3 regions of the Mesorhizobium sp. ES1-6 genome follow, and region 3 is predicted to be linked to each of the others. Evidence: predicted binding sites of a transcription regulator. Region 3 holds the regulator's gene; each other region holds the start of a gene.
The links. Region 3 encodes PhoB, which activates phosphate uptake and scavenging genes when phosphate is short. Its sites were predicted from a motif close to TGTCATNNANCTGTCAT; they were not measured.
Positions count from the first base shown of each region.

Region 1: the regulator PhoB is predicted to act here: its motif matches at 4,023-4,039, upstream of LB564_RS03160 (PhoX family protein).
Region 2: the regulator PhoB is predicted to act here: its motif matches at 3,276-3,292, upstream of LB564_RS18240 (PhoX family protein).

Region 1 covers NZ_JAIUGU010000001.1:589,289-595,049, forward strand. The annotation lists gene urtC (urea ABC transporter permease subunit UrtC) at 1-201, opposite strand, end outside; gene urtB (urea ABC transporter permease subunit UrtB) at 198-1,814, opposite strand; gene urtA (urea ABC transporter substrate-binding protein) at 1,931-3,241, opposite strand; gene LB564_RS03155 (hypothetical protein) at 3,554-3,961, shown strand; gene LB564_RS03160 (PhoX family protein) at 4,094-5,761, shown strand, end outside.
Region 2 covers NZ_JAIUGU010000006.1:377,168-382,928, forward strand. The annotation lists gene LB564_RS18220 (hypothetical protein) at 1-26, opposite strand, end outside; gene LB564_RS18225 (sensor histidine kinase) at 214-1,605, shown strand; gene LB564_RS18230 (response regulator) at 1,602-2,264, shown strand; gene LB564_RS18235 (hypothetical protein) at 2,502-3,077, opposite strand; gene LB564_RS18240 (PhoX family protein) at 3,356-5,359, shown strand; gene LB564_RS18245 (hypothetical protein) at 5,495-5,719, shown strand; gene LB564_RS18250 (flavin-containing monooxygenase) at 5,761-5,761, opposite strand, start outside.
Region 3 covers NZ_JAIUGU010000003.1:609,346-615,106, reverse strand. The annotation lists gene LB564_RS11865 (ROK family protein) at 1-498, shown strand, start outside; gene LB564_RS11860 (helix-turn-helix domain-containing protein) at 676-1,728, shown strand; gene phoB (phosphate regulon transcriptional regulator PhoB) at 2,256-2,945, opposite strand; gene phoU (phosphate signaling complex protein PhoU) at 2,961-3,668, opposite strand; gene pstB (phosphate ABC transporter ATP-binding protein PstB) at 3,694-4,497, opposite strand; gene pstA (phosphate ABC transporter permease PstA) at 4,494-5,345, opposite strand; gene pstC (phosphate ABC transporter permease subunit PstC) at 5,349-5,761, opposite strand, start outside.

The sequences.
Region 1 (5,761 bases), on a different contig from region 3:
CAGGTCGAGCGAGAGCGCCAGCAGCGCGTAGCAGAGATATTTGCCGGTCAGCGCCACGATGTAGGACGGGATATAGAAGGCGCTGGTCGGCGAAACAGCCAGGTTGAGCAGCGGCACGATGAGGGCCACCGCCAGCAGGATGAAGATGGTGATGGCGATGCGGCGGTCGGCACCGGCGGCAAAGAAATGTCCTGTGATCATGCTTCCACCGCCCTGCCCTTGAGCGCGAACAGGCCGCGCGGGCGCTTCTGGATGAACAGGATGATCAGCACCAGCACGACGATCTTGCCGAGCACGGCGCCGGCGTACGGTTCGAGAACCTTGTTGACGATGCCGAGCGAAAAGGCGCCGACCAGCGTACCCCAGAGGTTGCCGACACCGCCGAAGACGACGACCATGAAGCTGTCGATGATGTAGCCGCGGCCGAGATTGGGCGAGACATTGTCGATCTGGCTGAGCGCGACGCCGGCAATGCCGGCAATGCCCGATCCCAGCGCGAAGGTCAGCGCGTCGACCCATGGCGTCCTGATGCCCATCGAGGCCGCCATGCGCCGGTTGGCGGTGACGGCGCGCATCTGCAGACCCCAGGACGTGCGCTTCATCACGTAGAGCAGCACGCCGAACACCGTGAGTGCGAAGACCAGGATCCAGAGCCGGTTCCAGGTGATCGCCAGTTGCCCGACGTCGAAGGAGCCGGACATCCAGGAGGGATTGCCGACCTCCTGGTTGGTCGGTCCGAAGATCGAGCGCACGGCCTGCTGCAGGATCAGCGAGACGCCCCAGGTCGCCAGCAGCGTTTCCAGCGGCCGCCCATAGAGGAAGCGGATGACGCCGCGCTCGATGGCGAGGCCGACGAATGCCGCGACCAGGAAGGCAAGCGGCAAGGCTATGACCAGCGACCAGTCGAACAGGCCGGGAAAGGATGTCCTGATCACCTGCTGGACGACGAAGGTCGTATAGGCGCCGAGCATCACCATCTCGCCATGCGCCATGTTGATGACGCCCATGACGCCGAAGGTGATGGCAAGCCCGATCGCCGCCAACAGCAGCACCGAGCCCAGCGAAATTCCGTACCAGATGTTCTGGCCGGCATCCCACAAGGCCAGCGTCGAACTGATATCGGCGATCGCGGCCGTCGCCGCGTCCTTGACCGCGCCTGACGCGCTGGCTTCGACCGAGGTGAGCAGCGAAACCGCATCGCGATCGCCGCGCGCCCCGATCAGTGCGACCGCGGCGAGTTTGTCGGCCTCCGGCCTGTCGGAAACAAGCACCGAGGCCGCACGAGCCTGTTCGAGCAGAGCCTTGACGCTGGCCACCGTTTCACCGGCAATCGCGGTTTCGAGCGGTCCAATATTCGCGGCATCGGGCGTCTTGAACATGGTATCGGCGGCGGCGATGCGCACGGCCGGATCCTTGGCGCCAAGCGTCAACGTGCCCAGCGCATCGCGGATGACGCGGCGCAGCGTGTTGTTGACCTTGATCTTGGTAATGTCGTCCTTGGCCGCCTCACCAGAGGCGTCGCCGCTCAGCGGGTCGAAAAGCTGGACGCTTTCGCCGGTTTCCTTGCCGATGAACACCAGGGAATCGGCCTTGCGGACATAGAGGTTGCCGTCGGCAAGTGCTGAAAGCGGGCGTTCGACGGTCGGATCGCCGGCGGCCGTCAGTTCGTGGACGACAGCTCCTGTCTCCGAAAAACCCTTGGCCGTCGCGAATTTGGCGATGATGGCGCGCAGATCGGACTCCGCGGCGCCCGATGGCGACAACGTCGTCAGCAGGAACAGCAGCGTCAGCCCAATCGCATGCAACACGTTCATCTGCTTTCAGTGACCCCTGAGGAGTGAAGTGGGCGTCCGGACAGTGGAGGAAACCGTCCGGACGCGCGCGGTCTTGGTCATGGACCTGACGGTCCAGACCGACAGACCTGGGAGGATCAGTTCGTCCCCTTGCCGCCGCACTTGCCGGTGGCAACGTTGAAGTTGCCGCAGGACAGAGGCGCGCGCCAATCGGAGATCAAATCCTTGGAGTCCGGCAGATAGTCGGACCACTCGTCGCCCATCACCAGGCCGGGCGTGCGCGACACCGTCTCGAACTGCCCGTCGGCCTGGATTTCACCGATCAGCACCGGCTTGGTGATGTGATGGTTCGGCATCATCGTCGAATAGCCGCCGGTCAGATTCGGCACCGAGACGCCGATCATGGCGTCGATGACCTTGTCCGGATCGGTGGTGCCGGCCTTCTCGACCGCCTTCACCCACATGTTGAAGCCGATATAGTGGGCTTCCATCGGGTCGTTGGTGGTGCGCTTGTCGTTCTTGATGAACTTGTGCCAGTCGGCGATGAACTTCTTGTTTTCGGGCGTATCGACGCTCTCGAAATAGTTCCAGGCGGCGAGATGGCCGACCAGCGGCGCGGTGTCGAGACCGGCCAGTTCTTCCTCGCCGACCGAGAAGGCCATGACCGGAATGTCCTCGGCCTTGATGCCCTGGTTGCCGAGTTCCTTGTAGAAGGGCACATTGGCATCGCCATTGACGGTCGAGACGACGGCGGTCTTCTTGCCGGCCGAGCCGAATTTCTTGATCGCCGAGACTTCAGTCTGCCAGTCGGAGAAGCCGAACGGCGTGTAGTTGACCATAATGTCCTCGGCCGCGACCCCCTTCGACTTCAGATAGGCCTCGAGAATCTTGTTGGTGGTGCGCGGATAGACGTAGTCGGTGCCTTCGAGCACCCAGCGTTTCACCGAGCCGCCATCCTCGCTCATCAGATAATCAACGGCCGGAATGGCCTGCTGATTCGGAGCCGCACCCGTGTAGAACACGTTGCGCTCGCTCTCCTCGCCCTCGTACTGGACGGGATAGAACAGGATGTTGTCGAGTTCCGAGAACACCGGCAGTACCGATTTGCGCGACACCGAGGTCCAGCAGCCGAACACCGCGGCGACCTTGTCCTTGGAGATCAGTTCGCGCGCCTTTTCGGCGAACAGCGGCCAGTTGGAAGCCGGATCGACGACGACAGCTTCGAGCTTCTTGCCGAGCAGGCCGCCCTTGGCGTTCTGCTCGTCGATGAGCATCAGCATGGCATCCTTCAGCGTCGTCTCCGAAATCGCCATCGTGCCCGACAGCGAATGCAGAATGCCGACCTTGATCGTGTCGTCGGCGGCCTTGGCCGGAGCGGCCATCATCAGACCGGCGGCGACCACGCTCGCCGAGACCATTTTTGGTATTGTCGAGAAATTACCCCTCATCGGAAGACTCCCAAGCTGGTTGATTGCGCCGCAACAATGCAATGCAACCCCCATGCCAACCGCTTCGGGCATGCCGTATACAGGGAAATAATCAAACATTATCAGGTATTTATAATATCAGATTGAATCTGACAAAGAGAGCTGGTTAACAATTGATTGAGGGAAATTTACGCAGCGCAAAAGGCAAACGCCTAATTTTTGCCCAATTTTTCCAAATGCCTAGATTTTGATCTCAACACACCCTTCGCAGTCGACGCATGTTGCGGCACCGCGCAAAAATGGGGCAAGCTCGCTGCTTAACCGAGCGAAGTCATGACATCAGGCATTTCACGCATAGTCATCGGCATATTGTTTCTGGCGGCCGCAACCGGATCCGCACGGGCCGACTTCAGCGACGGCAAGATGCCCGATGGCACCTATCACTGCGAAGTCTACCTGCTCGGCATTTTCCTCAACCTCGGCGACATCACCATCAAGGGAAATGTCTATACCGGCCCGGTCACCTTCGGCACGGCCCGGCAGGGCTACAATTATCAGATGGACGCAAATGGCGTGATTTCGTGGCTGGGCCCGCTCGGTGGCTACACCGCCGGCGGCAACTCGCTCTCCATGACCCAGGCAACGCTGGACGGCCAAAGCCCGCCCTCCTTCGACATTATCATGAAGCAGCCCGATGGCGCCTTCACCGCCTCGACCTGCACCAGGGGAGACAATCAGTAAGCCCTTGCCCGGCAAGGCAGCCGCCTCCATGCGGTCGGCAACCCCTGCCCGCCTCCTCTCATGTCATCTGGATGTTGCCGAAGCTGGATAGGCAGCGGTGCGCCGTCACATCCACCTCGAGAGGCAGACACCATGGCCAATTCCCCGTCTTCATCCTCCCCCGTCATTCGCGACGTCATCGCCGAGCGCGTTTCGCGCCGCGCGCTCCTGAAAGGCAGCCTTGCATCCGGCGCATTGATCGCCGGCGGTAGCTTTGTCGGCTCGCTATTTGCCGACGAAACACATGCGGCCGCTGCTCTTTCCACACTCGGCTTCCCCGAACTCAAGCGCGTCTACGACAAGACCCACGCCGCCGCCGATGGCTATGAAACAACCATCGTTGCGCGCTGGGGCGATCCGCTCGCCGCCGGCCTGCCGGATTTCGACGGCAATGCGATCGCGGCCGACGAGCAGGAGAAGCGTTTCGGCTATAATTGCGACTACATCGCTTTCATGCCGCTGCCCAAAGGCTCGGTGAATTCCGACCACGGCCTGCTTTGCGTCAACAACGAGTACATTTCGCCGAACGTGATGTTTCCCGGCATGACCGAGGACGGCGCCGGCAAAATGATGAGCAAGGAACAGGTCGATCTCGGCCTCGCGGCGATGGGCCACTCGATCGTCGAAGTCATTCTCAAGGATGGCAAGTGGCAAACCGTCGAGGACAGCCCGCTCAACCGCCGTATCACCGCCAACACGGAAATGACCGTCTCCGGGCCGGTGGCCGGCCATGCGCTGCTCAAGACCGCCGCTGATGCGACTGGCACAAAGGTGCTCGGCACGAGTTACAATTGCAGCGGCGGCTTTACGCCTTGGGGCACCGTGCTGACCTGCGAGGAAGGCGTTTCCGACCTGTTTGGCGGTGACCCGAAAAAAGCGCCGACCTCGGACATTCTCGACCGCTATGGCTTTGACGGTTCCGACATTTACGGCCGTGGCCGCTTCCATGACCGCTTCAACATCGACAAGGAGCCGAACGAGCCCAACCGCTTCGACTGGGTGGTCGAGATCGACCCCTATGATCCCCAGTCCAAGCCGGTGAAGCGCACGGCGCTCGGCCGCATGTCGCATGAGGCGTCTACGGTCGTCCTCAACAAGGACGGCCGGATCGTCGTCTATATGGGCGACGACGACTATTTCGAATACATGTACCGCTTCGTCTCGGCCGGGGCCTACGATAAGGCGAACCCGGCTTCGGCCAAGGATCTGCTGGACGACGGCGTGCTCTCGGTCGCCCGCTATGACGCCGATGGTTCGATGACCTGGCTGCCGCTGGTTCATGGCCAGGGCAAGCTCACCGCCGAAAACGGCTTTGCCGACCAGGCCGAGGTGCTGCTGAAGACACGCCTTGCGGCCGACGCGCTCGGCGCGACCCCGATGGACCGGCCGGAGGACATCGAGACCAATCCGGTCACCGGCCGCGTCTACGCCGTCATGACCAAGAACAAGAAGCGCGACGAATCCAAGGTCAATCCGGCCAACACGCGGCCGGAAAACCTCTGGGGCCACATCGTCGAACTGATCCCTCCGGGCGGCCGCGGCGCCGATGCCGACCACACCGCGGACAAATACGCCTGGGACCTGTTCGTGCTGTGCGGCAACCCCAGCGATGCCAAGGTCGGCGCCACCTTCCATCCCGACACCTCGGACAATGGCTGGTTCGTCTGCCCCGACAACATCACTTTCGACCCGGCCGGCCGCCTCTGGGTAGCGACCGACGGCGCCAATGACTTTGGCCTGCCGGACGGCGTCTATGGCGTC
Region 2 (5,761 bases), on a different contig from region 3:
AGCTGCAGCAATCCCGAAAAACTCAACGTCCGTCCCCCTCGAAGCGGCTCTGGCCGCGTGCGTGGCGGACCTTGTTCCCGAAGCATGCCGGTCCGTCAAGCGATGTCATGCCCATGGCGGCCTCGTGCTAACGAGGGTCTTGGCAACGGCGGGGCTGAGGCTCAATGTGGTGAAAATCGCCCAGCCTGTCGATAAAAGGGCGATCAGGGGCTCATGATTCGTATTCTTCAGAACTTGGCGCGGCGCTGGAGCGAGCTTTCCCTCGCCTTGCAGTTCGTCGTTGCCGGCGGGTTCGGCTTGCTGGTCGTCATGCTGGTGGTGGGCGCCTGGGTGACGACGCAGATCCGGGAGGGGGTCACCCGCAATTCGGCCGCCACGACGGCGCTCTACGTCGACAGCGTGATCGCGCCGCTGTTGCCCGACCTGCGCAAGAACGAGGAGCTCAGCGAGTCCGTCAAGCAGGCGCTCGACGAGACGCTCGGCCAGGGCGCGCTCGGCAAACGCCTGGTGTCGTTCAGGCTCTGGCGCCGCGACGGCACCGTGCTCTATTCGAAAGACGCCGCCTTGATAGGCCGGCGCTTCGAGGTGACCGAAAATCTGCGTTCCGCCTTCCAGGGCAACGTTACCGCCCAGTTCGATACGTTCGACGAGAACGAAGAGAAGGAGCGGTCCTCGGGCGTGCCGTTGCTGGAGATCTACAACCCCGTGCGCGAACCCTGGTCCGGCGATGTGGTCGCCGTCACCGAATTCTATGAGGTCGCCAGCGACTTCAAGGCCACGCTGGCATCGGCGCTGCTGTCGAGCTGGCTGGTCGTGGCCGGCACCACCTTGATGGCATTCCTGCTCCTGTCGGGCATCGTGCTGCGCGGCAGCCGCACCATCGACGACCAGCGCGGGGCGCTGCGCCGCCAGGTGTCGGAGCTGCAGGACCTGGTGACGCAGAACAGCGCCCTGCGGCACCGCGTGCAGCGGGCGTCACGCCGCGCCACCGCGCTCAACGAAAGATATCTGCGCCGGATCGGCGCCGACCTGCATGACGGCCCGGCCCAGCTCGTGGCCCTGGCGGCGCTGCGCATGGACAGTCCCGTGTTTACCGGCGACGGCCTTGCCAGCGAGGGCCGCTCGACCGAGGTCGCGATGATCCGCAAGACCCTGGAGGACGCGATGCGCGAAATACGCGGCATCTGCACCGGCCTGGTCCTGCCGCAGATAGAAACGGCGGCGGTGGCGGACGTGTTGCGGCTGGCCGTCGAGGAACATGAGCGCCGGACGGGCACGGCGGTGAGGCTCACACAGCCCGCGCATTTGCCCGAGCCCGGCGCTTCTGAGAAGATCAGCATCTATCGCTTCGTGCAGGAGGGGCTGAACAATGCCTACCGCCACGGGCGGGGCAAGGATCAGGCGGTGCGCGCGGGCATGAAAAACGGCAGGCTTTTCGTCGAAGTGTCGGATGGCGGGCCGGGTTTCGATCCGGCGCGGGCCGAAGGATTGGGGCTCGCCGGCCTGAGAGAGCGGGTTGAAAGCATTGGCGGACAGTTCGAAACCCTGACGGGGCCGAAGGGCACGAAACTGGTGATCCGTCTTTCGGTCGAGGAGCAAGCATGATGGGCGCCATCCGTATCGCCATTGTCGACGACCACCCTCTCTTCCGCGAGGGTGTGACACGCAGCCTGTCGGAGATAGGAGGCTTCGAGGTGGTCGGGGAAGGGGCTACCGCGCAGGATGCGGAACGCATCGCCTCGACCGTGCAGCCCGACATCTTGCTGCTCGATATTTCCATGCCGGGCGGCGGCCTGCCCGCGGTCGCGAACATCCTTGCCGACCACCCCGCCCAGAAGATCGTCATGCTGACCGTGTCGGAGGCCAATTCCGACGTCACCAAGGCCCTGAACGCGGGGGTGCACGGCTACATCCTCAAAGGCGTCGGGTCGCGCGCGCTTGCCGATATCCTGCGCAACGTGGCGGCCGGTGAAAGCTATCTTTCGCCGACGCTATCGGCGCGGCTGCTTTCCGATGTTCAGTCCCTGCAGCCCGCCAACGGCATGGCGGACCGGCTGCGGCAACTCACCGGTCGACAGACCGAAATCCTGCGGCTGGTGGCGGAGGGGCTCAGCAACAAGGAAGTGGCCTTGCGCCTGGAGCTGCAGGAGAAGACCGTCAAGCATCACATGACGGGGGTGCTGTCGAAACTCAACGTGCGGAACCGCACCGAAGCGGCCCTGATGATGCGCGAGTTTCGCGACCGCGAGAGGGATCGCCCGTAGAGGTGGGCAGCGTTCAATGGAACAGCCGGCCCGCTCGCCGCGCGCTTTTCCCGCGAAAGCGGTTATGTATCGCGGCACTGGAATGCCGCGCAAAACGAGGTCACCTCCGCCGGGGGGCGGCGGAGGTGACGTGTGAAACTGGTCGTTGCCTGTTGACCAGTTTCACAAGGCCGAAATTCACGGGGCCGAAATTCACGGGGCCGAGATTCACAGAGCCCAGATTCGCGCTGCCTGGAGTCACAGAGCCTTGAGACGGCTGACATCGGCGGGTGTGGCACGGCGATCGATGATCGTGCGGCCGAGCTTGTCCTTCATGCTGAAACGGCCGTTCTCTATTTTCTCCGTCAAGCCATCGGGGTGCTGAACCGTAATCTTGTTGCCGTCCACGTCGACCTTGTCGCCGGTCGTGGCGTTGACATGACTGCTCTTCGCACCCTGGCCCTTGCCGGCCCCCGAATTGCCGCCACCGTTATCAGCGCCGTTGCCGTTGCCGTTGCCGTTGTTTCCGTTGCCGTTGCCGTTGTTGCCGCCGCCGTTTCCGTTGCCACTATTATTTCCGCTGCCGCCATTGCCGTTTCCGCCGCTGCTGTTCCCACCGCCGCTATTGCCGCCGTTTCCGCCGCCACTATTCCCGCCGCCGTTGCCGCCGCCATTTCCACCACCGCCGCCGCCCTTGCCGGCAAGCGCGGTCGCGGCCTCGAGTCCGGGAACGAAGCCATGAAAGGCAATTCCATAAGGAGCGATGGTCAGCACCAGCAGAGCCGCCGAGCCGAAAGCCAGCCGGCAACAACGGGCCGTTATCGATCCGTGCATCCTGATCTCCGTCGATTGAGCCGGCGCGCCCACCCCAACGTCGCAGTGCGACCAACATCGCCGAAACAAATGGTGACCGGAAGCGACCTCCGACCGTTGCGTTTGTCTTCCAAGACCTTTGCAGGCGCAAGATTGGACCAAAGTCCCATGCCGGTCGTGAAAAAGCGGTGTCGTGAGGGAGCGATGGCGGGGATACGATGTCACGAAAATGTGATCAGCAAGCTATAAGGCGGTTGAAAAGGCAACAAGCTCCAGCCAAATCCAAGCCAGAGGCTCCCATGACCGAACATCGCTCCCCCGACGTCCGATTCCGCACCAGCCTGCTCGAGGAAAACGAGGGACCGGCCAACAATCCCAGCGAAAACCGCACGATGGGCGAGATCATCGCCGCGCGGTTTTCGCGCCGTGGCTTCCTCAAGGGGTCGCTCGCCGTCTCGGCGATCGCCGCCACCGTCAGCCCGCTGGCTCTGATCGCCGCCGACGATGCCCGCGCCGCGGAAGGCTCCGCCTTCAAATTCGACGAACTGGAAGCCGGCATCGACGACAAGCACCATGTCGCGCCGGGCTACGACGCCGACGTTCTGTTGCGCTGGGGCGATCCGCTGTTCGCCGATTCGCCGGACTTCGATCCGACGAAGCAGTCGGCGCAGGCCCAGGCCAGGCAGTTCGGCTACAACAACGACTATGTCGGCTACATTCCGCTCGACGGTTCGGCCGAACATGGCCTGCTGGTGGTCAACCACGAATACACCAACCCGCATCTGATGTTCCCGGGCATCGTCAAGATCGTCGAGAAGGACGGCAAGAAGTCGGCCGAGGTGGCGCCGCTCGCGAAGGAGCAGGTCGATGTCGAGATGGCCGCCCATGGCGGCACCATCGTCGAGATCCGCAAGGATGGCGGCAAGTGGCAGGTGGTGCGCGACGGCAAGCTCAACCGCCGCATCACCGCCAACACCGAAATGGCGCTGTCGGGCCCGGTCGCCGGCCATGACCGCGTCAAGACCAATGCCGACCCATCCGGCGCCAAGGTGTTCGGCACCATCAACAATTGCGCCGGCGGCGTCACGCCCTGGGGCACCTATGTGATGTCCGAGGAGAACATTCACGGCTACTTCTCCGGCGAACTGCCGGAAGGCCACAAGGAAGCGGCCAACTACAAGCGCCTCGGCATCCCGGAAGGCGCTTATGAATGGGGCGCGCATTACGACCGCTTCAACCTCGCCAAGGAGCCGAACGAGGCCAACCGCTTCGGCTGGATCGTCGAGGTCGACGTCACCGATCCGAATTCGGTGCCGCGCAAGCGCACTGCCATGGGCCGCTTCAAGCATGAGGGCGCCGAATCGATCGTCGCCAAGGACGGCCGCGTCGTCTTCTATCTCGGCGACGACGAGCGCTTCGACTATGTCTACAAATTCGTCACCAAGGGCACATTCAACGCCAACGACCCTGCCGCCAACAAGGACCTGCTCGACGACGGCACGTTGCATGTCGCCAAATTCACCGAGGACGGTTCGGTTGAATGGCTGCCGATCGTGTTCGGCCAGGGTCCGCTGACGGCGGAAAACGGCTTTGCCGGCCAGGTCGACGTGCTGATCGAGACACGCCGCGCCGCCGACCTGCTCGGCGCCACCAAGATGGACCGGCCCGAGGACATCCAGCCAAATGGCGTCAACGGCAAGGTCTATGTCATGCTGACCAACAATTCCAAGCGCAAGGCCGACCAGGTCGACGCCGCCAATCCGCGCGCCGAAAACGCCTTCGGCCACATCATCGAAATATCGGAGGACGGCGGTGATTTCGCCGCTGCCAAGGGCAAGTGGGAAGTGCTGCTGAAATGTGGCGATCCCTCGGTGGCCGATGTCGGCGCCACCTTCTCCACCGCGACGACGGGCAATGGCTGGTTCGGCATGCCCGACAATTGCGCGGTCGATTCGGCCGGCCGCCTGTGGGTCGCCACCGACGGCCAGGGTCCGAAGGCCACCGGCCGCACCGATGGCCTGTGGGCGGTGGACACGGAAGGATCGGCGCGGGCGACCTCGAAACTGTTCTTCCGCGTACCGATCGGCGCCGAGATGTGCGGCCCGCTGTTTACGCCGGACGATCAGACCGCCTTCGTCGCCGTCCAGCATCCGGGCGACGGCGGCGAAGACTGGGAAGCGTTCGGCCGGCCCTCCTACTATGAGGACCTGTCGACGCGTTGGCCCGATTTCAAGCCCGACATGCCGGTGCGGCCGGCGGTCGTGGCGATCACCAAGCAGGGCGGCGGCAAGATCGCCATCTGACATCGGACAAGACAAACCGAGAGGGGGCTCCGGATCGCCGGAGCCCCCTTCTTTTGCGCGGTATTGCATTCAAGCCTCGGGAAAGATTGGCAATTTAAACAGGGCGCCCTAGATCGTGATGAGGAGATCATCGCCATGCCCAAGTCGATCTACGACCGTGGCCTGCTCAAACCCGACGAGGTGGCCACCTTGCAACGTGTCTTCGACGAGGCCTGCCGCCGACGGCAAGCCCATCCCGAATCCGCCGAGGCGCGTGAATTGGCGCTCACCTTGCTTGCCCTCTACAATGCCGGCATGGTCGACGAGGAGACGCTGACGGAGGCTGTCGGTTTCCGGCGGCTGGAGCCGAAATCGGCGTAGCATCCGAGATCAGCACGTCGCGTCGAAACGGATTCATGCTGT
Region 3 (5,761 bases):
CATCGCCCGGGCGGCGCGCTCTGCCGCTGCGGCCGGCGCGGCTGCGTCGAGGCCTATGCCGGCAACTATGCCATCCTGCGCAACGCCAGGCAGCTTGGCGAGGACACCGAACCGGTCGCCGATGTCAGTGACGCGCAGATGCGGACACTCGCCGCGGCCGCACGGGAAAGCGACGGACCGGAGCGCGAAGCCTACCGCAAGGCCGGTGAAGCGTTGGGATATGGTCTGGGCAGCCTGTTCGCGCTGATCGATCCCGCACCCGTCGCCATGGTTGGCGTCAGCGCCGCCGCCTTCGACCTGATCGAGCCGGCCTTGCGCGAGGCCATCGCCCAGACCGCCGGCGGCCAGCATTCGGGATCGATTTCCTTCGATACCGAGCCGAACGAACTGCCGCTCATCCGCGAAGGCTGCGCCATGCGCGCCTTGACCTTCGTCGACCAGGAGATTTTCGCGCCGGGCGTGCAGGCGAAAAGCAGCGCTGGGAAGAGCGTCGCCTGAAACCCGCGCGAACGCCTTGGACTCCCGGAAAAGCATGGCCGGACGCCATGACTGCGCGTCTCAACTGCTTGACCGAGCGTCCCAAGCCATTGACGGCTTCGATGATAGTGACACCCATGCCGTGCGATCGGTGTGACGCCGACGCTAGGGGCAGTGGAAAGTTCGACACCGGTTCAGATGCGCAAACCCGACAGCACGCTCGACATGGCAACGGCACGGCGAGTTGAATGGCCTTTTCCGCCAGGGGAGGAATGTTTCGCCGCGTGGAAGAATGCGCTTTCTCTGCTGGTCGACTGTTCCATACCCGAGAGCGCCGACCCCGCGCTTTTCGATTTCCATGGCTGCAGCTGGCAACTTCCAGGCGCCTTTCTGCACGCCAATGGCGGTTCGGCGATGGCGATGTCGCGGACACAACAGGTCATCGACGACCGGCCCACCCAGCACATGGTGCTGTACATGGTTTTGGAAGGACAGGTCACGAGCAGCTACGACGGGTTGATCCAGGAGCATGTCCCCGGCGACATCGTCGTCGTCGACTATTCGTCGCCCTACGAGAGTCGGACCTCGGGCTATGAAGGGGTCGCGCTGACCTTGGACAAGGCCAGTGTGCCGGCCGGGCTGCAGAACAATGTTCACGGCCTTGTGCTGACGGCGAGCGAGGACGCCGGTGCGATGCTCGGAACCCAGATCATGGCTCTCGTGAAGCATATTGACGGCCTCTCCATCCACCAGAGCCAGGTAACGGTCGATGGCATTCTGCGCTTTGCCGCCGCCGCCTTTGGCGCCCCCACAACGCGGCACCGGCGCGACAAGCGTTTCCTTTTCCAGCGTGCGTCGTCGACCGCACGACAGAAACTGTCCGATCCCGACTTCGGCCCCAGTGAGTTGGCGGCGGTGCTGGGCGTTTCCCGATCGAATCTGTTCCGCCTGTTCGAGCCGCATGGTGGCGTGCAACGCTGGATGCTCGCGGAACGGCTAAGGGTGTGCTTGCAGAGCATTCTGCGATCGACATCGGATCACAAGATAGCCGCCATCGCCCGTAATCACGGGTTTCGCAGCGAGTCGCACTTCAGCCGCGCTTTCCAGAAGCGATACCAGATCAGTCCGAGTTCCGTCCGTGCTCTCAACCATGATTCAACGCGGATGGCGGCCTATGAGACCTTGCTGAAACAAGGCAACGGCAACGGCGGAGCGATCGTCGAGGGCTGGCTTGCCTCCCTCCGCGCCTGAGTCCGTCGAGCCGGATCCGTCGACACATTGATCGTGCGTCTCATCTTCGTGACCGAACGTCCCAAAATGCTCGTCAGTCTCGCGCGGGACCGTGACAGCACGACCGACTTCGCGGACAGGTATCTTTGGGGCTGATCTGAAGCGTTCCGACCCTCCACGGAGGCACGAATGCGCAGCGGAGCGAAAAAGGGGGCACGAACATGTCAGGCGAAGCGATCGAGATGCGGCAGGTCGGTCAAGCGGAGAACCCCACTCACCGGCAACCATCCTATCTGGAGCAGGCACTGGGCAGGGTCAGTCAGCTTATCGGATCAGCCGGCTCACGATCACGTCATGGGTCGGAGCCGGACGGTCTGGAAGCATTCGACATGCTCGGCGGCTGGAAGGGCTCGGACGCGAGCAGGCGCGACATCAGGTAGCGCCGCGGATTGTCCCTGGGACGCGCACGCATCATCTCTGCTGGTATTCGCGGGCGTATTGATGTTTGCCGTTATCATCTTTCGCACGCGCGCTGGCTGAGCGCGGCTTTAATCCTCGCGGATCGCGTAGCCCGCGCCGCGGATGGTGCGGATGACGTCGGGCATGCGGCCATTGTTGACCGCCTTGCGCAGCCGGCCGACATGCACGTCCACCGTGCGCTCGTCGATATAGATCGTCTCGCCCCAGACATTGTCGAGCAGCTGGCTGCGCGAGAACACCCGGCCGGGATGGCGCATCATGAATTCCAGCAGCCGGAACTCGGTCGGTCCGAGCCGGATTTCGCTCTTCTTGCGATAAACCCGGTGCGATTCACGGTCGAGCACGATGTCGCCGACCTTGAGCACGCTGGACAGCACTTCCGGCTTGGCGCGGCGCAGCAGCGCCTTGATGCGGGCCATGAATTCCGGCGTCGAGAACGGCTTGACCAGATAATCGTCGGCACCCGTCGACAGGCCGCGCACGCGATCGCTTTCCTCGCCGCGCGCCGTCAGCATGATGATCGGCAACCGCTCGGTCTCGGGCCGCATTCGCAGGCGCCGACAGAGTTCGATCCCGGACACTGCCGGCACCATCCAGTCGAGCACCAGGAGATCGGGGACGTTTTCCTGCAGCCGGATTTCGGCTTCATCGCCGCGCGTCACCACTTCGACCTGGTAACCTTCCGATTCCAGATTGTAGCGGAGGAGCACGCCAAGCGGCTCCTCGTCCTCGACCACCATGATGCGCGGCGCGATCATCGGCCTGTCACCCTGTTATACCGCCGGCGCCGACATCGCGGTCTCGTCCTGCTTAGGGCGATTGGCGGGCAGCTGCGTGCCGGTCAGCACATAGTATGCATTTTCAGCGATGTTGGTCACGTGGTCGCCGATGCGCTCGAGATTCTTGGCGCAGAACAACAGATGCGTGCAGGCGGTGATGTTGCGCGGATCTTCCATCATGTACGTCAGCAGTTCGCGGAATACCGAGGTGTATTTGACGTCGATGCGCTCGTCGTCATTCCTGAGTTTGGCCAGTGCCGACGCATCGCCGGCCGCATATTCCTCGACCACGCCATGCACCTGGATCAGCACCAGTTGCGCCATGGCGTCGATGGAATGCGAAAGGTCGCGCGGCGTGGCGCTGAGACCGACAGTGCCGACGCGCTTGGCGATGTTCTTGGCAAGGTCGCCGATGCGTTCAAGGTCGCCGGCCATGCGGATCGAACCGACGACATGACGCAGATCGTCGGCCATCGGCTGCCGCTTGGCGATCAGCGTTATGGCGCGGTCATCGAGTTCGCGCTGGCGCGCATCCATGATGGCATCGTCGGAGACGACGCGCTGGGCAAGAGCGTTGTCGGAGTTCAGCAGCGCCTTGGTGGCGCCGCCGACCATCGAGCCGGCGAGGTCGCCCATGTCGCTGATCAGCCTGCTGATCTGTCCGAGATCTTCGTCGAAGGCTGCAACCGTGTGTTCGGCCATGATCCTGGTCCTCGTATGCGTGCGATCAGCCGAAGCGGCCGGTGATGTAGTCCTGGGTGCGCTTCTCGCGGGGCGACGTGAAGATCTTCTCGGTTTTGTCGAACTCGATCAGCTCGCCCAGATACATGAACGCCGTCTGCTTCGACACGCGCGCCGCCTGCTGCATGTTGTGGGTGACGATGACGATCGTGTAGTCGGCTTGCAATTCGTCGATCAGCTCCTCGATCTTGGCGGTCGACAGCGGATCGAGCGCCGAGGCCGGCTCGTCGAGCAGAATGACTTCCGGCTTCACTGCCACGGTGCGGGCGATGCAAAGCCGCTGCTGCTGGCCACCGGAAAGGCTGAGGCCGCTGGCGTTGAGCTTGTCCTTGACCTCGGTCCACAATGCCGCACGCTTCAGCGCCTGCTCGACACGGCCATCCATCTCGGCCTTGCTGATCTTCTCATAGAGCCTGACGCCGAAAGCGATGTTCTCATAGATCGACATCGGGAATGGTGTCGGCTTCTGGAACACCATGCCGATCTTGGTGCGCAGCAGGTTGAGGTCCTGCGAGCGGTCAAGAACGTTCTGGCCATCGAGCAGCACCTGGCCCTCGGCGGTCTGCTTGGGATAGAGCTCGTAGATGCGGTTGAAGACGCGCAGCAGCGTCGACTTTCCGCAACCCGAAGGGCCGATGAAGGCTGTGACGCTGCGCTCGGGCAGCGACAAGGTGATATCCTTCAGGGCCTTCGACTGCCCGTAATAGAAATTGAGGTTCTTGACCTCGATCTTGGATTTGGCGGCTGCCTCTGTGGCGATCGTCATGTCTGGAGACAACATCTGGCTCATTTGTCCTCTCTGCGTCCGGTCAGGCTGCGCGCAAAGATGCTGAGCGCAAGAACCGTCAATGTGATGATGAGTGCACCGGTCCAGGCCAGTTGCTGCCATTCCTCATAGGGGCTGAGAGCGAACTGGAAGATGGTGACAGGCAGGCTGGCCATCGGCGCGTTGAGATTGCTCGACCAGAACTGGTTGTTGAGCGCGGTGAACAAGAGCGGCGCCGTCTCGCCGGAGATGCGGGCGATGGCCAGCAATATGCCGGTGACGATGCCCGACATCGCGGCGCGATAGGCAACCGAGCGGATGACCACCCAGCGCGGCGCCCCGATCGCGGTGCCGGCTTCGCGCAAGGCGTTGGGCACCAGGTTGAGCATGTCCTCCGTGGTGCGCACCACAACCGGGATGACCAGGATGGCAAGCGCTACGGCGCCGGCGATCGCCGAGAAATGCCCCATCGGCCGCACCATCAGTTCGTAGACGAATAGGCCGATGATGATCGACGGCGCAGACAGAAGGATGTCATTGATGAAGCGCACCACGGTGGTTAGCTTCGAAAAGCGGCCATATTCGGCCATGTAGGTGCCGGCCAGCACACCGATCGGCGTGCCGACGATGATGCCGATAATGGTCATCACGATGCTGCCGTAGATGGCGTTGAGCAGGCCGCCGGCATCGCCGGGCGGCGGCGTCATTTCCGTGAAGACCGCAAGATTGACGCCCGAGAGGCCCTTGTAGAGCAGAGCGCCAAGGATGAGCGCCAGCCAGGCAAGGCCGATGCCGGCGGCGATGACGCACAGCGTCATCATCACGCCATTTCTGCGTTTGCGGCTCTGGTGAAGCGATGCGGCTGTCGACATCGGTCAGGCTCCGGTGCGGGCGTCTATGCGCATCAGCATGTAGCGGGCGATGGCAAGGATGATGAAGGTGATGACGAACAGGATCAGGCCGAGCGCGACCAGCGAGGAGGTGTAGAGATCGCCGACGGCTTCGGTGAATTCGTTGGCGATGGTCGCCGAGATCGTCGTTGCCGGCGCGAACAGGGAGGTGCTGATCCGGTGCGCGTTGCCGATGACGAAGGTCACCGCCATCGTTTCACCGAGTGCGCGGCCAAGCGCGAGCATGACGCCGCCCATGATGCCGATGCGCGTGTAAGGAATGACGACGCGGCGCGTGACCTCCCAGGTCGTGCAGCCGATCCCGTAAGCCGATTCCTTCAGCACCGACGGCACCGTATCGAAGACGTCCTTGGTGATCGAGGTGATGAAAGGCAGGA